4 regions of the Streptomyces sp. RK62 genome follow, and region 3 is predicted to be linked to each of the others. Evidence: riboswitches for the same ligand, from Rfam matches in the RefSeq annotation. Region 3 holds a riboswitch; each other region holds the start of a gene.
The links. Region 3 has a riboswitch for cyclic di-AMP ahead of KBY32_RS35805 (C40 family peptidase). Riboswitches for the same ligand answer to the same signal wherever they lie in the genome.

Region 1 (3,185 bases), on a different contig from region 3:
ATGGTGACGTCCTCGGTCTCGCCGGAGCGGTGGGACATCATGCACTTGAAGCCGTTGCGCTGGGCCAGCTCGACGGCGTCCAGGGTCTCGGTGAGCGAACCGATCTGGTTCACCTTCACCAGCAGGGCGTTGGCGGCGCCCTCCTCGATGCCGCGGGCGAGGCGCTCCGGGTTGGTGACGAACAGGTCGTCGCCGACGAGCTGGACCTTGTCGCCGAGCTTGTCGGTGATGGTCTTCCAGCCGTCCCAGTCGTCCTCGAACAGCGGGTCCTCGATGGACACGAGCGGGTACGCGTCGACGAGCTCCGCGTAGTACTCGGTCATCTCGGCCGCCGAGCGCTCCTTGCCCTCGAAGGTGTAGACGCCGTCCTTGTAGAACTCGGAGGCGGCCACGTCCAGGGCCAGGGCGATCTGCTCGCCGGGGGTGTAGCCGGCTTCCTTGATCGCCTCGAGGATGAGGTCGAGGGCGTCGCGGTTGGAGCCGAGGTTCGGGGCGAAGCCGCCCTCGTCGCCGAGGCCGGTGGCCAGGCCCTTGTTCTTCAGGACCTTCTTGAGGGTGTGGTAGACCTCGGCGCCCCAGCGCAGGGCCTCGGAGAAGGACTCCGCGCCGATCGGGGCGATCATGAACTCCTGGATGTCCACGTTGGAGTCGGCGTGCGAGCCGCCGTTCAGGATGTTCATCATCGGCACCGGGAGCAGGTGCGCGTTGGGGCCGCCCAGGTAGCGGAAGAGCGGCAGGTCGCTGGCCTCGGAGGCGGCGTGGGCGACGGCGAGCGAGACGCCGAGGATGGCGTTGGCGCCGAGGGAGCCCTTGTTGTCGGTGGCGTCCAGGTCGAACATGGCCTGGTCGATCAGGCGCTGCTCGGTGGCGTCGTAGCCGACGAGCTCCGGGCCGATCTGCTCGATGACGGCGAGGACGGCCTTCTCGACGCCCTTGCCGAGGTAACGGTTGGTGTCACCGTCGCGCAGCTCGATGGCCTCGAAGGCGCCGGTGGAGGCGCCGGACGGGACGGCGGCACGACCGGTGCTGCCGTCGTCGAGGCCGACCTCGACCTCGACCGTGGGATTGCCTCGGGAGTCCAGGATTTCCCGGGCTACGACGACGTCGATGGACGGCACGAGCATCTCCTTCGTGGATGTGAAGCCTTTACGCAGCCCGCGTGGGTGCTGCGAGACGAGCCTAACCGGCTCCGGAGGTTCGGCCAGCGGTCGACCGCCCTGTGGACGGAACCGAGAGCGAATTGTTTCCGAACGGAACAAAAAGCGGGCGCGTACATCTACACAGAACCCCGCCCCGGCGCGCACGGGGGAACACGCGCCGGGGCGGGGAGCCTGTGGGGGTCCTACTTCAGGTGGAGCTGCTGACCCGGGTAGATCAGGTCGGCGTCCTGGACGATGTCCTTGTTCAGCTCGAAGAGCTTCTCCCAGCCGCCCTTGACGTCGTGGTCGGCGGCGATGGTGCTGAGGGTGTCGCCCTTGGCGACCTTGTACTCGCCGTCGCCCTTCTTGACCTTCTTGCCGGTCGGGGTGGTGACGGTCTTGGTGCTCTTCTCGGCGGCCGGACGGTCCGCGGAGCGGGAGGCCGGCTTCTCCTCGGTGGAGCGGGTGCTCTGCTCGCCACCGGTGGCGGCGGAGCCGTTGTAGGCCGCGCTCGACAGGCCGGTGCCGCAGTGCGGCCAGGCGCCCTTGCCCTGGCTCGCGAGGACCTTCTCGGCTATCGCGATCTGCTGGGCCTTGGTGGCCTGGTCGGCGGTGGAGGCGTACTGCGTGCCGCCGTAGGCCGCCCAGGTCGAGGCGGAGAACTGCAGACCGCCGTAGTAGCCGTTGCCGGTGTTGATCGACCAGTTGCCGCCGGACTCGCACTGGGCGACGGTGTCCCACTCGGAGGCGGTGGCGGCCGAGGCGCTGCCGGCGGCCATCAGCGGGCCGGCGACGGCGGCGGCGCCGGTGACGCCGACGACGGCGATGGCGCGGGCGGCCTTGGACGGACGACGGTGCTTGCCCTTGCTGGAGAACAGCATGGAGAGATCCCCTCACCGACGCCTACGAGGTGAGCTGTCGGGTTCGGGCCGGTTGAGTTGCCCGGTCGCCCACCACTGGTGCGTGGTGCGCGACTTCACCCCAAGCCGGTTCCGGCCGTGAGTCCCCGGAGGGCCTCGACTTCCGGACCCGGCGCTTACCTTGGGTCCCCCGCTCCTGCCTACGGCGCATGACGCGACGACTGTTCCCGGACGGCCGCCGGCAGGATTCGGCGTGACGGCTGTCGGGGCTCGCACTGGAGGCGAGCGGTCACGACCGTAGACACGCCGCTCGGGGATTTTCAAAGACGATCAAGGCTTCTGAGATCTATCTCTCAGTCCATCTAAAACGGACATTCACCATGAAAGCGGGGCATGAACTGCCGCTTCATTTGGCCCTGTTCGGCCCTTATTCGGTGGGGACGTCCAGCGTCTGACCGGGAGCGATGTTGTCGGCGTCGGCGCCGATGGCCGCCTTGTTCGCCTCGTACAGCGCGCGCCATCCGCCGTCGACGTCAAGGGAGTCGGCGATGGAGGCGAGCGTGTCACCCGCGCGGACCCGGTAGGAGGCGTGGCGGCCGGAGGAGGCGGAGTCGCCGTCCGCGGACTTGGTCTCCTCGGCACTGGCGCCGCGGTGCCGCCCGGAACCGGCCGGTACGTCCTCGATCGCGGCGGTGTCGACGAGGCTCCAGGATCCGGCACTCTGCCCGGAGTTGTCCTGGTTCGTGATCTCGGGGCTCTCCACCGGGGAGCTGTCCGGGGAGGCGGTGGCGGTGGCGCCGGACTTCTCGGCCTTCTCGGGCTTTCCGGACTTCTCCGCCTCGGGTGAGGACGGGGCGGAGCTCTCCGGCGACGCGGACGACGAGCCGCTCGGGGTGCTCGACGCACCGCCGGAGGAGCCCGAACCGTCCGAAGAACCGGAAGAATCGGACGAGTCGGAGGAATCAGAGGAATCGAGCAAGCCGGACGACCCGGACACCTCGCTCGGGGAGTCCCCGGAGACACCGGTGTCGAGGTCGATGGCACCCGACTTCTTGCTGAGCCCGTTGAGCACCGCGCAGGTGCCCCAGGGGGCCGTCCCGCGCTCGGCGAGGACCTTCTGCGCCACGGCGATCTGCTGCGAGCGGCTCGCCAGATCCGGGCTCGCGGCGTAGTCGAGACCGCCGAA
Region 2 (3,185 bases), on a different contig from region 3:
GTAAGCCATGTGGTCGGGCCCACGTTACGGGTGAGGTGGCTGTCTTGGGCAGGGTGAATATGCCGGGGACGCCGGGGAGGGCGATCGGCTCCGTCCCAGGTCGCCGGGGCCGGCCGTGGTGTCGCACGCGTGGTCACAAAGGAAACGGCCCCAACTCGCCCCACCGTAACGCCGACAGGAAGTTCGGAAAGATCTCGTGGGGGCGAAATCGCCATAAACGGGCGTTGGTTGTGCGCGCATGGACACAACTGGGACCGGAACGAGTGTCAACTCATGTGAACCGAGCAGCCGTCCGGTTCAGGTCGAGTCGATGGGCCTTCCTGTCCGTATTCTCTGATCATGGCCGCACCGATCGCATATTCACTCATCGCCACTGACCTGGACGGGACCCTTCTCCGAGGTGACGACACGCTCTCCGACCGGTCCCTCGCGGCCCTCGCGCAGGCGGCGGTGGCCGGTGCCCAGCACCTGGTGGTGACGGGACGCCCGGCGCCCAGGGTGCGGCCCCTCCTGGATTTGCTGGGCAGCAGGGGACTGGCGGTGTGCGGGCAGGGCGCGCAGCTCTACGACGTCGGCCGGAACCGTCTGCTGTGGTCCATCACCCTGGAGCGGGACCTGGCGGAGACCGCGCTCGGCAAGATCGAGGCCGAGGTCGGGCAGGTGTACGCGGCGGTCGACCAGGACGGCGTCGACGGGCTCACGCTCATCGAACCGGGGTATCTGATGCCGCACCCCACCCTGCCGGCCGTGCGGGTGCGGCACCGCGACGACCTGTGGTGCGAGCCGATCAGCAAGGTGCTGCTGCGCCACCCGACGCTGAGCGACGACGAGTTGGCGGCGACGGCCCGCGCGGTGGTGGGTTCGCTGGCGACGGTCACCATGTCGGGGCCGGGCACCGTCGAACTCCAGCCATGCGGCATCACCAAGGCGACCGGCCTCGCGCTCGCCGCCGAGCACCTCGGTCTGGGCCCGCACGAGACGATCGCCTTCGGGGACATGCCCAACGACATCCCCATGTTCGACTGGGCGGCCCACGGGGTGGCGATGGCCAACGCGCACCCGGAGCTCAAGGCGGTCGCGGACGAGATCACCTTGTCCAACGAGGACGACGGCATCGCCGTCGTCCTCGAGAGACTGTTCGCCTGCAGCCTGGCCGAGTTCCCCTACTAGACCTGTCGGACAGGGGAGGCGCCCGGCGGAACGTGGGGCCGGAACGCGGGCCGGAACGTGGGGCCTAGTAGGGGCCGTTCACGTTGTCGATCGAGCCGTAGCGCGCGGCCGCGTAGTTGCACGCGGCCGTGATGTTCGCGACCGGGTCGAACGGGTCGTACGCGGTGCCCGCCACGTGGTACGTCGCGAAGGTCGGGTCGATGACCTGGAGCAGGCCCTTGGACGGGGTGCCCGCGACGGCGTTGGAGTCCCAGTTGTTGATGGCGGCCGGGTTGCCCGAGGACTCCCGCATGATGTTGCGGTGGATGCCCTCGTAGCTTCCGGGGATCCCCTTCTGCGCCATGATGTCCAGCGCCTCGCGGATCCAGCCGTCGAGGTTGTTCGCGTAGGTCTTCGCGGAGGCCTGGGTGGCCTGGGCGACGGCGGACTTCTTGACGGGGGCGGACGCGGTGTTCGCCTTCGCCGGCGTGGCCTTCTTCGTGGCGCGGACCTTCAGGTCGACACCCGGGTGGATCAGCCGCGGGTTGTCGCCGATGGCCTTGCGGTTGTCCTTGTAGAGCTGACGCCAGCCGCCCTGGGCGTCGTAGCGGTCGGCGATCCCGTAGAGGGTGTCGCCCTTCTTGGTGGTGTAGCTGACCGAGCCGGTCTTGGCCACGGTGGAGACCTTGGCGGGCTCGGCGGCGCTCGCGGTGGTGGCGCCCAGCAGGGGGAGCGCGAGGGCGGCGGTACCGGTGCCGGCGGCGATGACGCGGCGGGCGAGCGGGCTGGTACGGGTGCGGCGGTGCTTGCCTCGGGACATGGCGCTGTTCGTTCCTCTCCGGCGCCTGCGAGGTGAGCTGTCGGGTTCGGGCGGGAGATGCCCGGTCGTGCCGTCGTGCGACGACGCGACTTCACCCCTAGCCGGACCGGGCCGCCATCAAGGCGTCCGATACGGCGACTTACCTGGGTCCCCCGCTCCTGCCGTGCGTGAGTGCGTAGGTGGATGACTCGGGCGGCGGCAGGATTCGGCGTCCGCCCGACAGAGCGGGAACGTATGCGAGAGCACATGTCGGGAACAAGTGCCGCAGACACCTGACGTGCTAGTTGACCATGGTCTGGGGTGTATGGGGTACTTGATCCTTTGCGGTTGCCAACGCTCAACTCGCTTTTGCCGTAAGGCGACGAAGGGCTCCGGCGGGAAGGGGTGAGGGGCGGTGCCGCGTGACCCAACTCACGGCGATCACAACAACGGCAAATCGGGCAATGGCTCCAACTCCCCGTTTATTGCCTGCCCGTCGGACGGGTGTCGCCAGCTCGCCTATCTGTCCCTTGAGTTCGGAAAGTCCGTTTTGTGGACGCGTCGGGGAACCTCGCATGCCGTGCGCGTCGTTGAGTGGGTGTCGGGCGCGGGGGTGTGCGGGTGCCGAGTGGCCGGACAGGTGGAGGTGGCGGAGAGGGCGTCTCCGGGGCGGGCCGGGGTAGACGGGCTGCCGTAGGGAGCGGGTCCGTGATCGGCGATACGGAGTGGCGGGTGCCGGTGCGACTACACACAGTGACATGCCGATAAATCGATGAATCTCCACCCTTATCAGGTGATCGAAAAACATACCGACCGTGAACCGATGTCGCCCGTGGTGGACGGGTGGGCGGCATCGGTGATCGAAACGTGACCGGATACGCTGACTTGAGTGATGGCAGCGACCTATCGACAAACCGTGTAACCAGCCGAAAGACACCAGCAGACAGGAGACCCCTCGTGACCGTCGTCGGGCCGTTCGGGCTGAGCGTGCGGGACCAGGCTCTGGAAGCCGATGTCCAGGCCGGATTGGCGGCTGTCGAGGAGGGACTGCTCGAAGCCACCAAGAGTGAGGTCCCCTTCATCACCGAGGCCGCCCAGCACCTGGTGCGGGCGGGCGGGAAGCGCTTCAGGCCGCTGCTGGTGATGCTCGCCGCGCGCTTCGGGGACCCGTATGCCCCGGGGATCGTGCCGTCGGCCGTGGTGGTGGAGCTGACGCATCTGGCGACGCTGTACCACG
Region 3 (3,185 bases):
GCGGCCTTCCAGGCGGCCTGGGTGAGCCCGGGGCCGTCGTAGGTGTTGGGTCCCGTCGTGCCCCAGACACAGGGCTTGCCGGTCTGGGCCCGGGCGAACTCCAGGGCCCGCAGGGCCCGGCTGTCCTGCGGGGCCGCAGGGGCCGCCGCCGGAGCTGCCGCGGGGGTCGGAGCGACCAAGGGGAAGCTGCCGGTCTGGTCCACCGCCGGGAAGCCACCCGTCTGCGCCACCGCCGGATAGCTGCCGGTCTGGTCCACGGCGGGGAAGCCACCTATCTGACCGACAGCCGGGAAACTCCCGGTCTGCGAGACCGCGGGGAAGCTCCCGGTCTGGTCCACCATCGGGAACCCACCGGTCTGGTCGACCACGGGGAACCCACCGGTCTGGTCGACCACGGGGAACCCACCGGTCTGGTCGACCACAGGGAAGCCGCCGGTCTGGTCGACCGCCGGGAAGCTCCCCGTCTGGGCAGCCGCAGCCGCGGAGAAGCCCGCGTCAGGCACGCCGTAACCCTGAGGGCCCCTCAACTCCGGGCCACCGCTAGGAGTTGCCGTCAGATACGCAGCCGAGGCAGCCGACGCCTCCGAGGACTGCCCGGTCCAAGCCGTCGAACCGGGCGGAACCGTCATCAGATCGGCGGGGCTCTGCGCCTCCAGGGCATCCCACTGGTTCTGCGCCGAAGCAGGGGCAGGGGCAGGAGCAGTCGCAGGAACAGCGGCCGGCGCCTCGATCGCCGCCATGGACCGCCCGGTGTACGCCGACAGCAACTCACGCGCCTGCGCCAACTTCCGCTGGCTGCGCTCCTTGGTCGTACGCAGGGAGGCCCGCTGATCGACCTCAGGCTGCACGACAGGCGCAGAAGACGCGGCAGGCGCCGCCGGAAGGGCCAGCGCGCCCCCCGCCTCACCGCCCGCGGGCAGAGCCGCCACAGGCCCCGCCGTCAGCTCACCCACAGCCGCCGAACGCGAGGCACCGGACGTCAACTCGGCGACAGGGGCACCCGATCCAGCAGGCAGCTCCAAGGCCGTACGCCCAGATATCTCGCGCGCCCCTTCACCCCCGGCCGACGGGCGCGCACCCCGCGCCGGGGCGGCGGGCCGTTCCGGCATCCGGTCCTTGGGCAGCGTGGCCTGCACCGTCGGACCGAGCTTGGACCGGGCGATGTCGAACCACTGCCGGGCCACGTCGTCGAGCGGGGCGGCGCCACGGCCGCCGTCACCGTCGCGTCCGGAGGCCGCCGGGCTGCCCGCGCGCTTGCGCGGTCCCGTGGACGAGGCGCGGGTGGCGTTGAAGGTCCCCGTGTCGGTCTCGGCCCGGTCGTAGAGCGAACTGACCCGCCGACTGACCTCCTCGCGGCTCGGCCCCTCGTCCGCCTGGGCGGCGCCGGCCGACTGGCCGAGCAGGGCCACCGAGGTGAGGGCTGCTGCCGAGGCGAGCGCGGAGTTGCGCATGCCGGTGCGTTCCGGCGCCATGGGCGACGTGCTCCTTCCGTACTCCGCCTACCGAGTTAGCTGACGGGTTCGGGCGTTTCGCGTCGGAAGGTGTGCCCTACGACCCGGCCCGTCACGGCCTCGGGTCGATTCACCCCATGATTCGGTTGGGTCCCCGGCTCCGCGGCCCCGAAGGACGCGCCGACTCGGCGGAGGTCGCACGTCCCGGCGGGGATCGCCGGAGTTCAACGCGCGTCCTGGGCCGTAACTTAGCCAACTTGTGTGCCTGCAGTGAAGATTGACGTGTGAAATGTCCGATACGTTTTTGTGACCTTCGACGCTCGTGACGGCGGTCGGTCATCGCCGCCGCGCCATGCGCCTGCGTGAATACGGAGGGTAGCGACGCACGCGACCCCTCCGGCGCTCGGTCAAGGTCTTGCCCAGCCATCCGAAACACGTCACACTGGTACCGAACGAATGGTCGGTTGGGAAGCGGGAGCGATGACGACCTCACACTCCACCGAGGCGCCCCCACAAGGGCCGCTTGAGGAGCACTTCGACGCGACGATCGCGCGCGACCAGCGCATCGAGCCGCGGGACTGGATGCCGGACGGCTACCGCAACACGCTGATCCGGCAGATCGCGCAGCACGCCCACTCGGAGATCATCGGCATGCAGCCGGAGGGGGAGTGGATCACCAAGGCGCCCTCGCTGCGCCGCAAGGCGATCCTCTTCGCCAAGGTGCAGGACGAGGCCGGACACGGTCTGTACCTGTACTCGGCGGCCGAGACCCTGGGCGCCGACCGCGCCGACCTGACCGAGCGGCTGATCGAGGGCCGCCAGAAGTACTCCTCGATCTTCAACTACCCCACGATGAGCTTCGCCGACGTCGGCGTGATCGGCTGGTTCGTGGACGGCGCCGCGATCTGCAACCAGGTGCCGCTGTGCCGCAGCTCCTACGGACCGTACGCACGCGCGATGGTGCGGATCTGCAAGGAGGAGTCGTTCCACCAGCGGCAGGGCTACGAGCTGCTGATGACGATGATGCGCGGCACCGAGGCCCAGCGGGAGATGGTCCAGGACGCGGTGAACCGCTGGTGGTGGCCCTCCCTGATGATGTTCGGACCGCCCGACGACTCCTCGCCCAACTCGGCCCGCTCGATGGCCTGGAAGATCAAACGGCACAGCAACGACGAGCTGCGCCGGCGCTTCGTCGACATGACGGTCCCGCAGGCCGAGAAGCTCGGCGTCACCCTGCCCGACCCGGAGCTGCGCTGGAACGCCGAGCGCGGCCACCACGACTTCGGCACGCCCGACTGGGACGAGCTGATGCGGGTCATCAAGGGCGACGGCCCGTGCAACGCACAGCGGATGGAACGACGCAGGAGCGCCCACGAAGAGGGCGCCTGGGTGCGGGAGGCGGCCACCGCCCACGCGGCCAAGCAGGCCGCCCGCGCGGAGAAGGGAGCGGTGGCATGAGCACCGGAAAGCAGGACTGGCCGCTGTACGAGGTGTTCGTCCGGGGCAAGCGCGGACTGAACCACGTCCACGTCGGCTCGCTGCACGCCGCCGACGACCGGATGGCGCTGACCCACGCCCGCGACCTGTACACGCGGCGCAACGAGGGCGTGAGCATCTGGGTCGTGCGCTCCGAGCACATCGCCGCCTCCACGCGCGACGAGAAGGACCCGTTCTTCGAGCCCAGCGCCGACAAGGTCTACCGCCACCCGACCTTCTACGACATCCCCGACGACG
Region 4 (3,185 bases), on a different contig from region 3:
GGGGCGGCAGCGGCGGCCAGGGCTGGTCCGGGTCGGCCGGGATCTCCAGGCCCAGGACCTGGCCCGCGCGCAGCGCCACGCGCGTGTGCCCCTCGGGAGAGAGGTGGAGCCGGTCGCTGTCCCAGGCCCGGCGGTCCTGGACGGTCCTCAGGGACCACAGGTCGAGCACCGGGCAGCCGTAGCGGTCGGCGATGGCGCGGACGTGCCCGTTGTAGGTGGCGATCTTGCCGCGCAGGTGCTTCAGCACGGGGACGCCACGGGTGTCGAAGCCGGTCGTCACCATCACGGTGCCGGCGGCCGAGGTGAGCCGGACGACGGCCCGCTCGAACCGTTCGGCGACCTCGTCGGGGTCGGTGCCGGGCCGCAGGATGTCGTTGCCGCCCGCGCAGAACGACACCAGGTCCGGGGCGAGTTCGACGGCCTTGGGGACCTGTTCCGCCACGATCTGGTCCAGCAGTCGCCCGCGCACGGCGAGGTTGGCGTACCGGAAGTCGCCCTCGGGGCGCCGGTCGGCCAGAAGGACCGCGAACCGGTCGGCCCAGCCGACGAACGACCCGTCGGGGCCGGGGTCGCCGACGCCCTCGGTGAAGCTGTCCCCCACCGCGACGTACGACCCGATCACTGCTCTGCTGTCACTCTTCGAATCGTCTGTCACGTCGGGACATGATTCACCTTCCGATGTGACCTACGCGACCGTAGGAAGGGGTTGACGAGCGGTGAGATAAGCCACTGCCAAAGCCTTCGCCAAGTCCGGAATACGGCTCCGGACAGGGGCGTTGACCGCCGAAACGCTCGCGCGTGCGCCCGCGGGCGCACGACGACGACAGGCCGAAGGCCGGACCCGGGGGTGGGGTCCGGCCTTCGGCGTGCGTGTCAGGCAGGTGGTGCGCATGCGTGTCAGGGAGGTGGTGCGCGCCGTGTGCGGGGGTCAGCCGATGGCGACGCCCTTGGAGCGGAGGTAGGCCACCGGGTCCACGTCGGAGCCGTAGCCCGGCGCGGTGCGGATCTCGAAGTGCAGGTGCGGGCCGGTCACGTTGCCGGTCGCGCCGGAGAGGCCGATCTGCTGGCCCGCGGTCACCGTCTGGCCGCTGGAGACGGACAGCGAGGACAGGTGGGCGTACTGGGCGTAGTAGCCGTCGGCGAGCCGGATGACGACCTGGTTGCCGTAGGCGCCGCCCCAGCCGGCGGAGACGACGGTGCCGGCGCCGACCGCCTTCAGGGGGGTGCCGGTGGGGGCGGAGAAGTCCACACCGGTGTGGTAGCCGCTGGACCACATGCTGCCCGCGACCTTGTACGAGGTGCCGACGGCGGCGGCGGAGACCGGGGCGCTGAAGCCGTTGACGGTGCTCGCCTCGTCGGCGCTCTGGGCGGCCGGGGCGGCCTTCTGCGGCGCGGCGGGCTTGGCGGCGGGCTTCGCCGAGGACTTCGACGCGGACGGGGCCGGGGCGGACGCCTTCGGGGCGGCGCTCTCGGCCTTGGTGCCGATCGACAGCTTCAGACCCGGGTGGATGAGCGACGGGTCGGCGCCGACGGCCTCGCGGTTGTCGGCGTAGAGCTTCTTCCAGCCGCCGCGGACGTCCTGCTGGTCGGCGATCTTCGCGAGGTAGTCGCCGCGCTTCACCTCGTAGGTGCGCGTCTTCTGGGCGGAGGTCTTCTGCGCCGGCGCCTTCTTGGCCGCGACCTGGACGGACTGGACCGCCTTCTCCGGGACGGACTGGCCGGTCGCGGCGTTTGCGCCGGTGGCCCCGATCAGCGGCAGCGCGAGAGCGGCGCCACCGGTTCCGGCGACGGCGATCGTCCGGGTGAAGCGCAGGGACTTGGGACGGCGGTGCTTACCCTTCGCGGGCATGACGAATTCCTCTCCGGCGCCTACGAGGTGAGCTGTCGGGTGCGGGCTGGAGATGCCCGGTCGCGTCGGGACGCGACTTGACCCCAAGCCTGTTCCGGAGACCGGAACAGGCGAAGTACCTGTGGGTCCCCCGCTCCTGCCGTGTACGGGTGGGTGTGCGCGGATTCCGGTCGGCGGCAGGATTAGGCGTCCGTCCGGATTGGTGGCGAACGTAAGCGAGAGAGACGCAAGGGAACAAGTGAGGGGTTCCGCCCGAATGCGCTCACCTTGATCCCTTACGGCATTCAACGGTCACCCTGCGTGCATTTCGAAGGGGCCTGATTGCTCGAAGTCCCGGGAAAAGCATGATGATTACGTGGACATGACGGGCGACACACCGTCACGGATATGACGCTCCTCACGTGACGCTGCTCCAGCTTTCCTTATTACGGAGCGAGTTGGAATGAAGGCATCAATTCGGACAGAAACCCTAGATGCGACGCCGGTGGATATCCGACCCATTGAACCTTCCCGTCGATTCCGATCCGAATACGACATGAGGTGCGCGCAAAACCGGACGAAGCACCCGCTCGCAAAGATGACATCAGACGACTTTCGCCCGTTTCGACCCATTGCCACCGAGTCATCCCCTGTGGACAACTGAATGGCGCACGCAGCCATGTCGTATCGTCGGAGTCGCACCTCGCCGGCCTCATCGCCGAGCCGCGCCGGCGGGGCCGACCGGGAGGAGCCCCCGTGACGCAGCAGATCCCGTCGACCGAGCCCGAACTGGCCGGTGTGCGCAACTTCCGCGACGTGGGCGGCCTGCCCACCGTGGACGGACGACGGGTGCGGCACGGCGTGCTGTTCCGCAGCGGCCACCTCGCCCACGCCACCCCCGAGGACGCCGCCTTCCTCGACTCGCTGGGCCTGCACACGATCTTCGACTTCCGCAATGCGGCGGACCAGAAGCTGGAGGGTCCCGACGTCGAGCTGCCGGGCGTCCGCAATGTGAATCTGCCGCTGTCGGACCCGGCGGACGGCGCGGAGTTCTGGAAGATGGTCCGGGACGGCGACCTCGACCAGCTGCGGGGGATCCTGGCCGACGGCAAGGGCGCCGACCGGATGATCGCCTCCTACCGCTCGATGGTCACGGACCGGACCGCCGAGCACTCCCGGATCCTGCACTCCCTGGTGGAGGACAGCGTCCCGGCCCTGATGCACTGCGCGGCCGGCAAGGACCGGGCTGGCCTGTCGGTCGCGGTGACGCTGCTCGCCGTCGGCGTCGAGCGCGAGGCGATCGTCACCGACTACCTGAAGTCCAACGAGAAGCACCGCCGCTACAAGGTGCGGCGCA

Region 1: another riboswitch for cyclic di-AMP. It lies ahead of KBY32_RS31525 (transglycosylase family protein); the one in region 3 lies ahead of KBY32_RS35805 (C40 family peptidase).
Region 2: another riboswitch for cyclic di-AMP. It lies ahead of KBY32_RS10290 (transglycosylase SLT domain-containing protein); the one in region 3 lies ahead of KBY32_RS35805 (C40 family peptidase).
Region 4: another riboswitch for cyclic di-AMP. It lies ahead of KBY32_RS01130 (LysM peptidoglycan-binding domain-containing M23 family metallopeptidase); the one in region 3 lies ahead of KBY32_RS35805 (C40 family peptidase).

The regions. Positions count from the first base shown of each region.
Region 1 covers NZ_JAGPYD010000020.1:92,364-95,548, forward strand. Annotated here, with positions in the region: gene eno (phosphopyruvate hydratase) at 1-1,118, opposite strand, end outside; gene KBY32_RS31525 (transglycosylase family protein) at 1,343-2,020, opposite strand; cyclic di-AMP (ydaO/yuaA leader) riboswitch at 2,025-2,217, opposite strand; gene KBY32_RS31530 (transglycosylase family protein) at 2,427-3,185, opposite strand, start outside.
Region 2 covers NZ_JAGPYD010000004.1:314,909-318,093, reverse strand. Annotated here, with positions in the region: gene KBY32_RS10295 (HAD family hydrolase) at 340-1,170, shown strand; gene KBY32_RS10290 (transglycosylase SLT domain-containing protein) at 1,235-1,969, opposite strand; cyclic di-AMP (ydaO/yuaA leader) riboswitch at 1,977-2,153, opposite strand; gene KBY32_RS10285 (polyprenyl synthetase family protein) at 2,906-3,185, shown strand, end outside.
Region 3 covers NZ_JAGPYD010000003.1:481,129-484,313, reverse strand. Annotated here, with positions in the region: gene KBY32_RS35805 (C40 family peptidase) at 1-1,472, opposite strand, end outside; cyclic di-AMP (ydaO/yuaA leader) riboswitch at 1,481-1,652, opposite strand; gene paaA (1,2-phenylacetyl-CoA epoxidase subunit PaaA) at 1,932-2,909, shown strand; gene paaB (1,2-phenylacetyl-CoA epoxidase subunit PaaB) at 2,906-3,185, shown strand, end outside.
Region 4 covers NZ_JAGPYD010000001.1:280,371-283,555, reverse strand. Annotated here, with positions in the region: gene KBY32_RS01135 (SGNH/GDSL hydrolase family protein) at 1-622, opposite strand, end outside; gene KBY32_RS01130 (LysM peptidoglycan-binding domain-containing M23 family metallopeptidase) at 929-1,849, opposite strand; cyclic di-AMP (ydaO/yuaA leader) riboswitch at 1,854-2,015, opposite strand; gene KBY32_RS01125 (tyrosine-protein phosphatase) at 2,585-3,185, shown strand, end outside.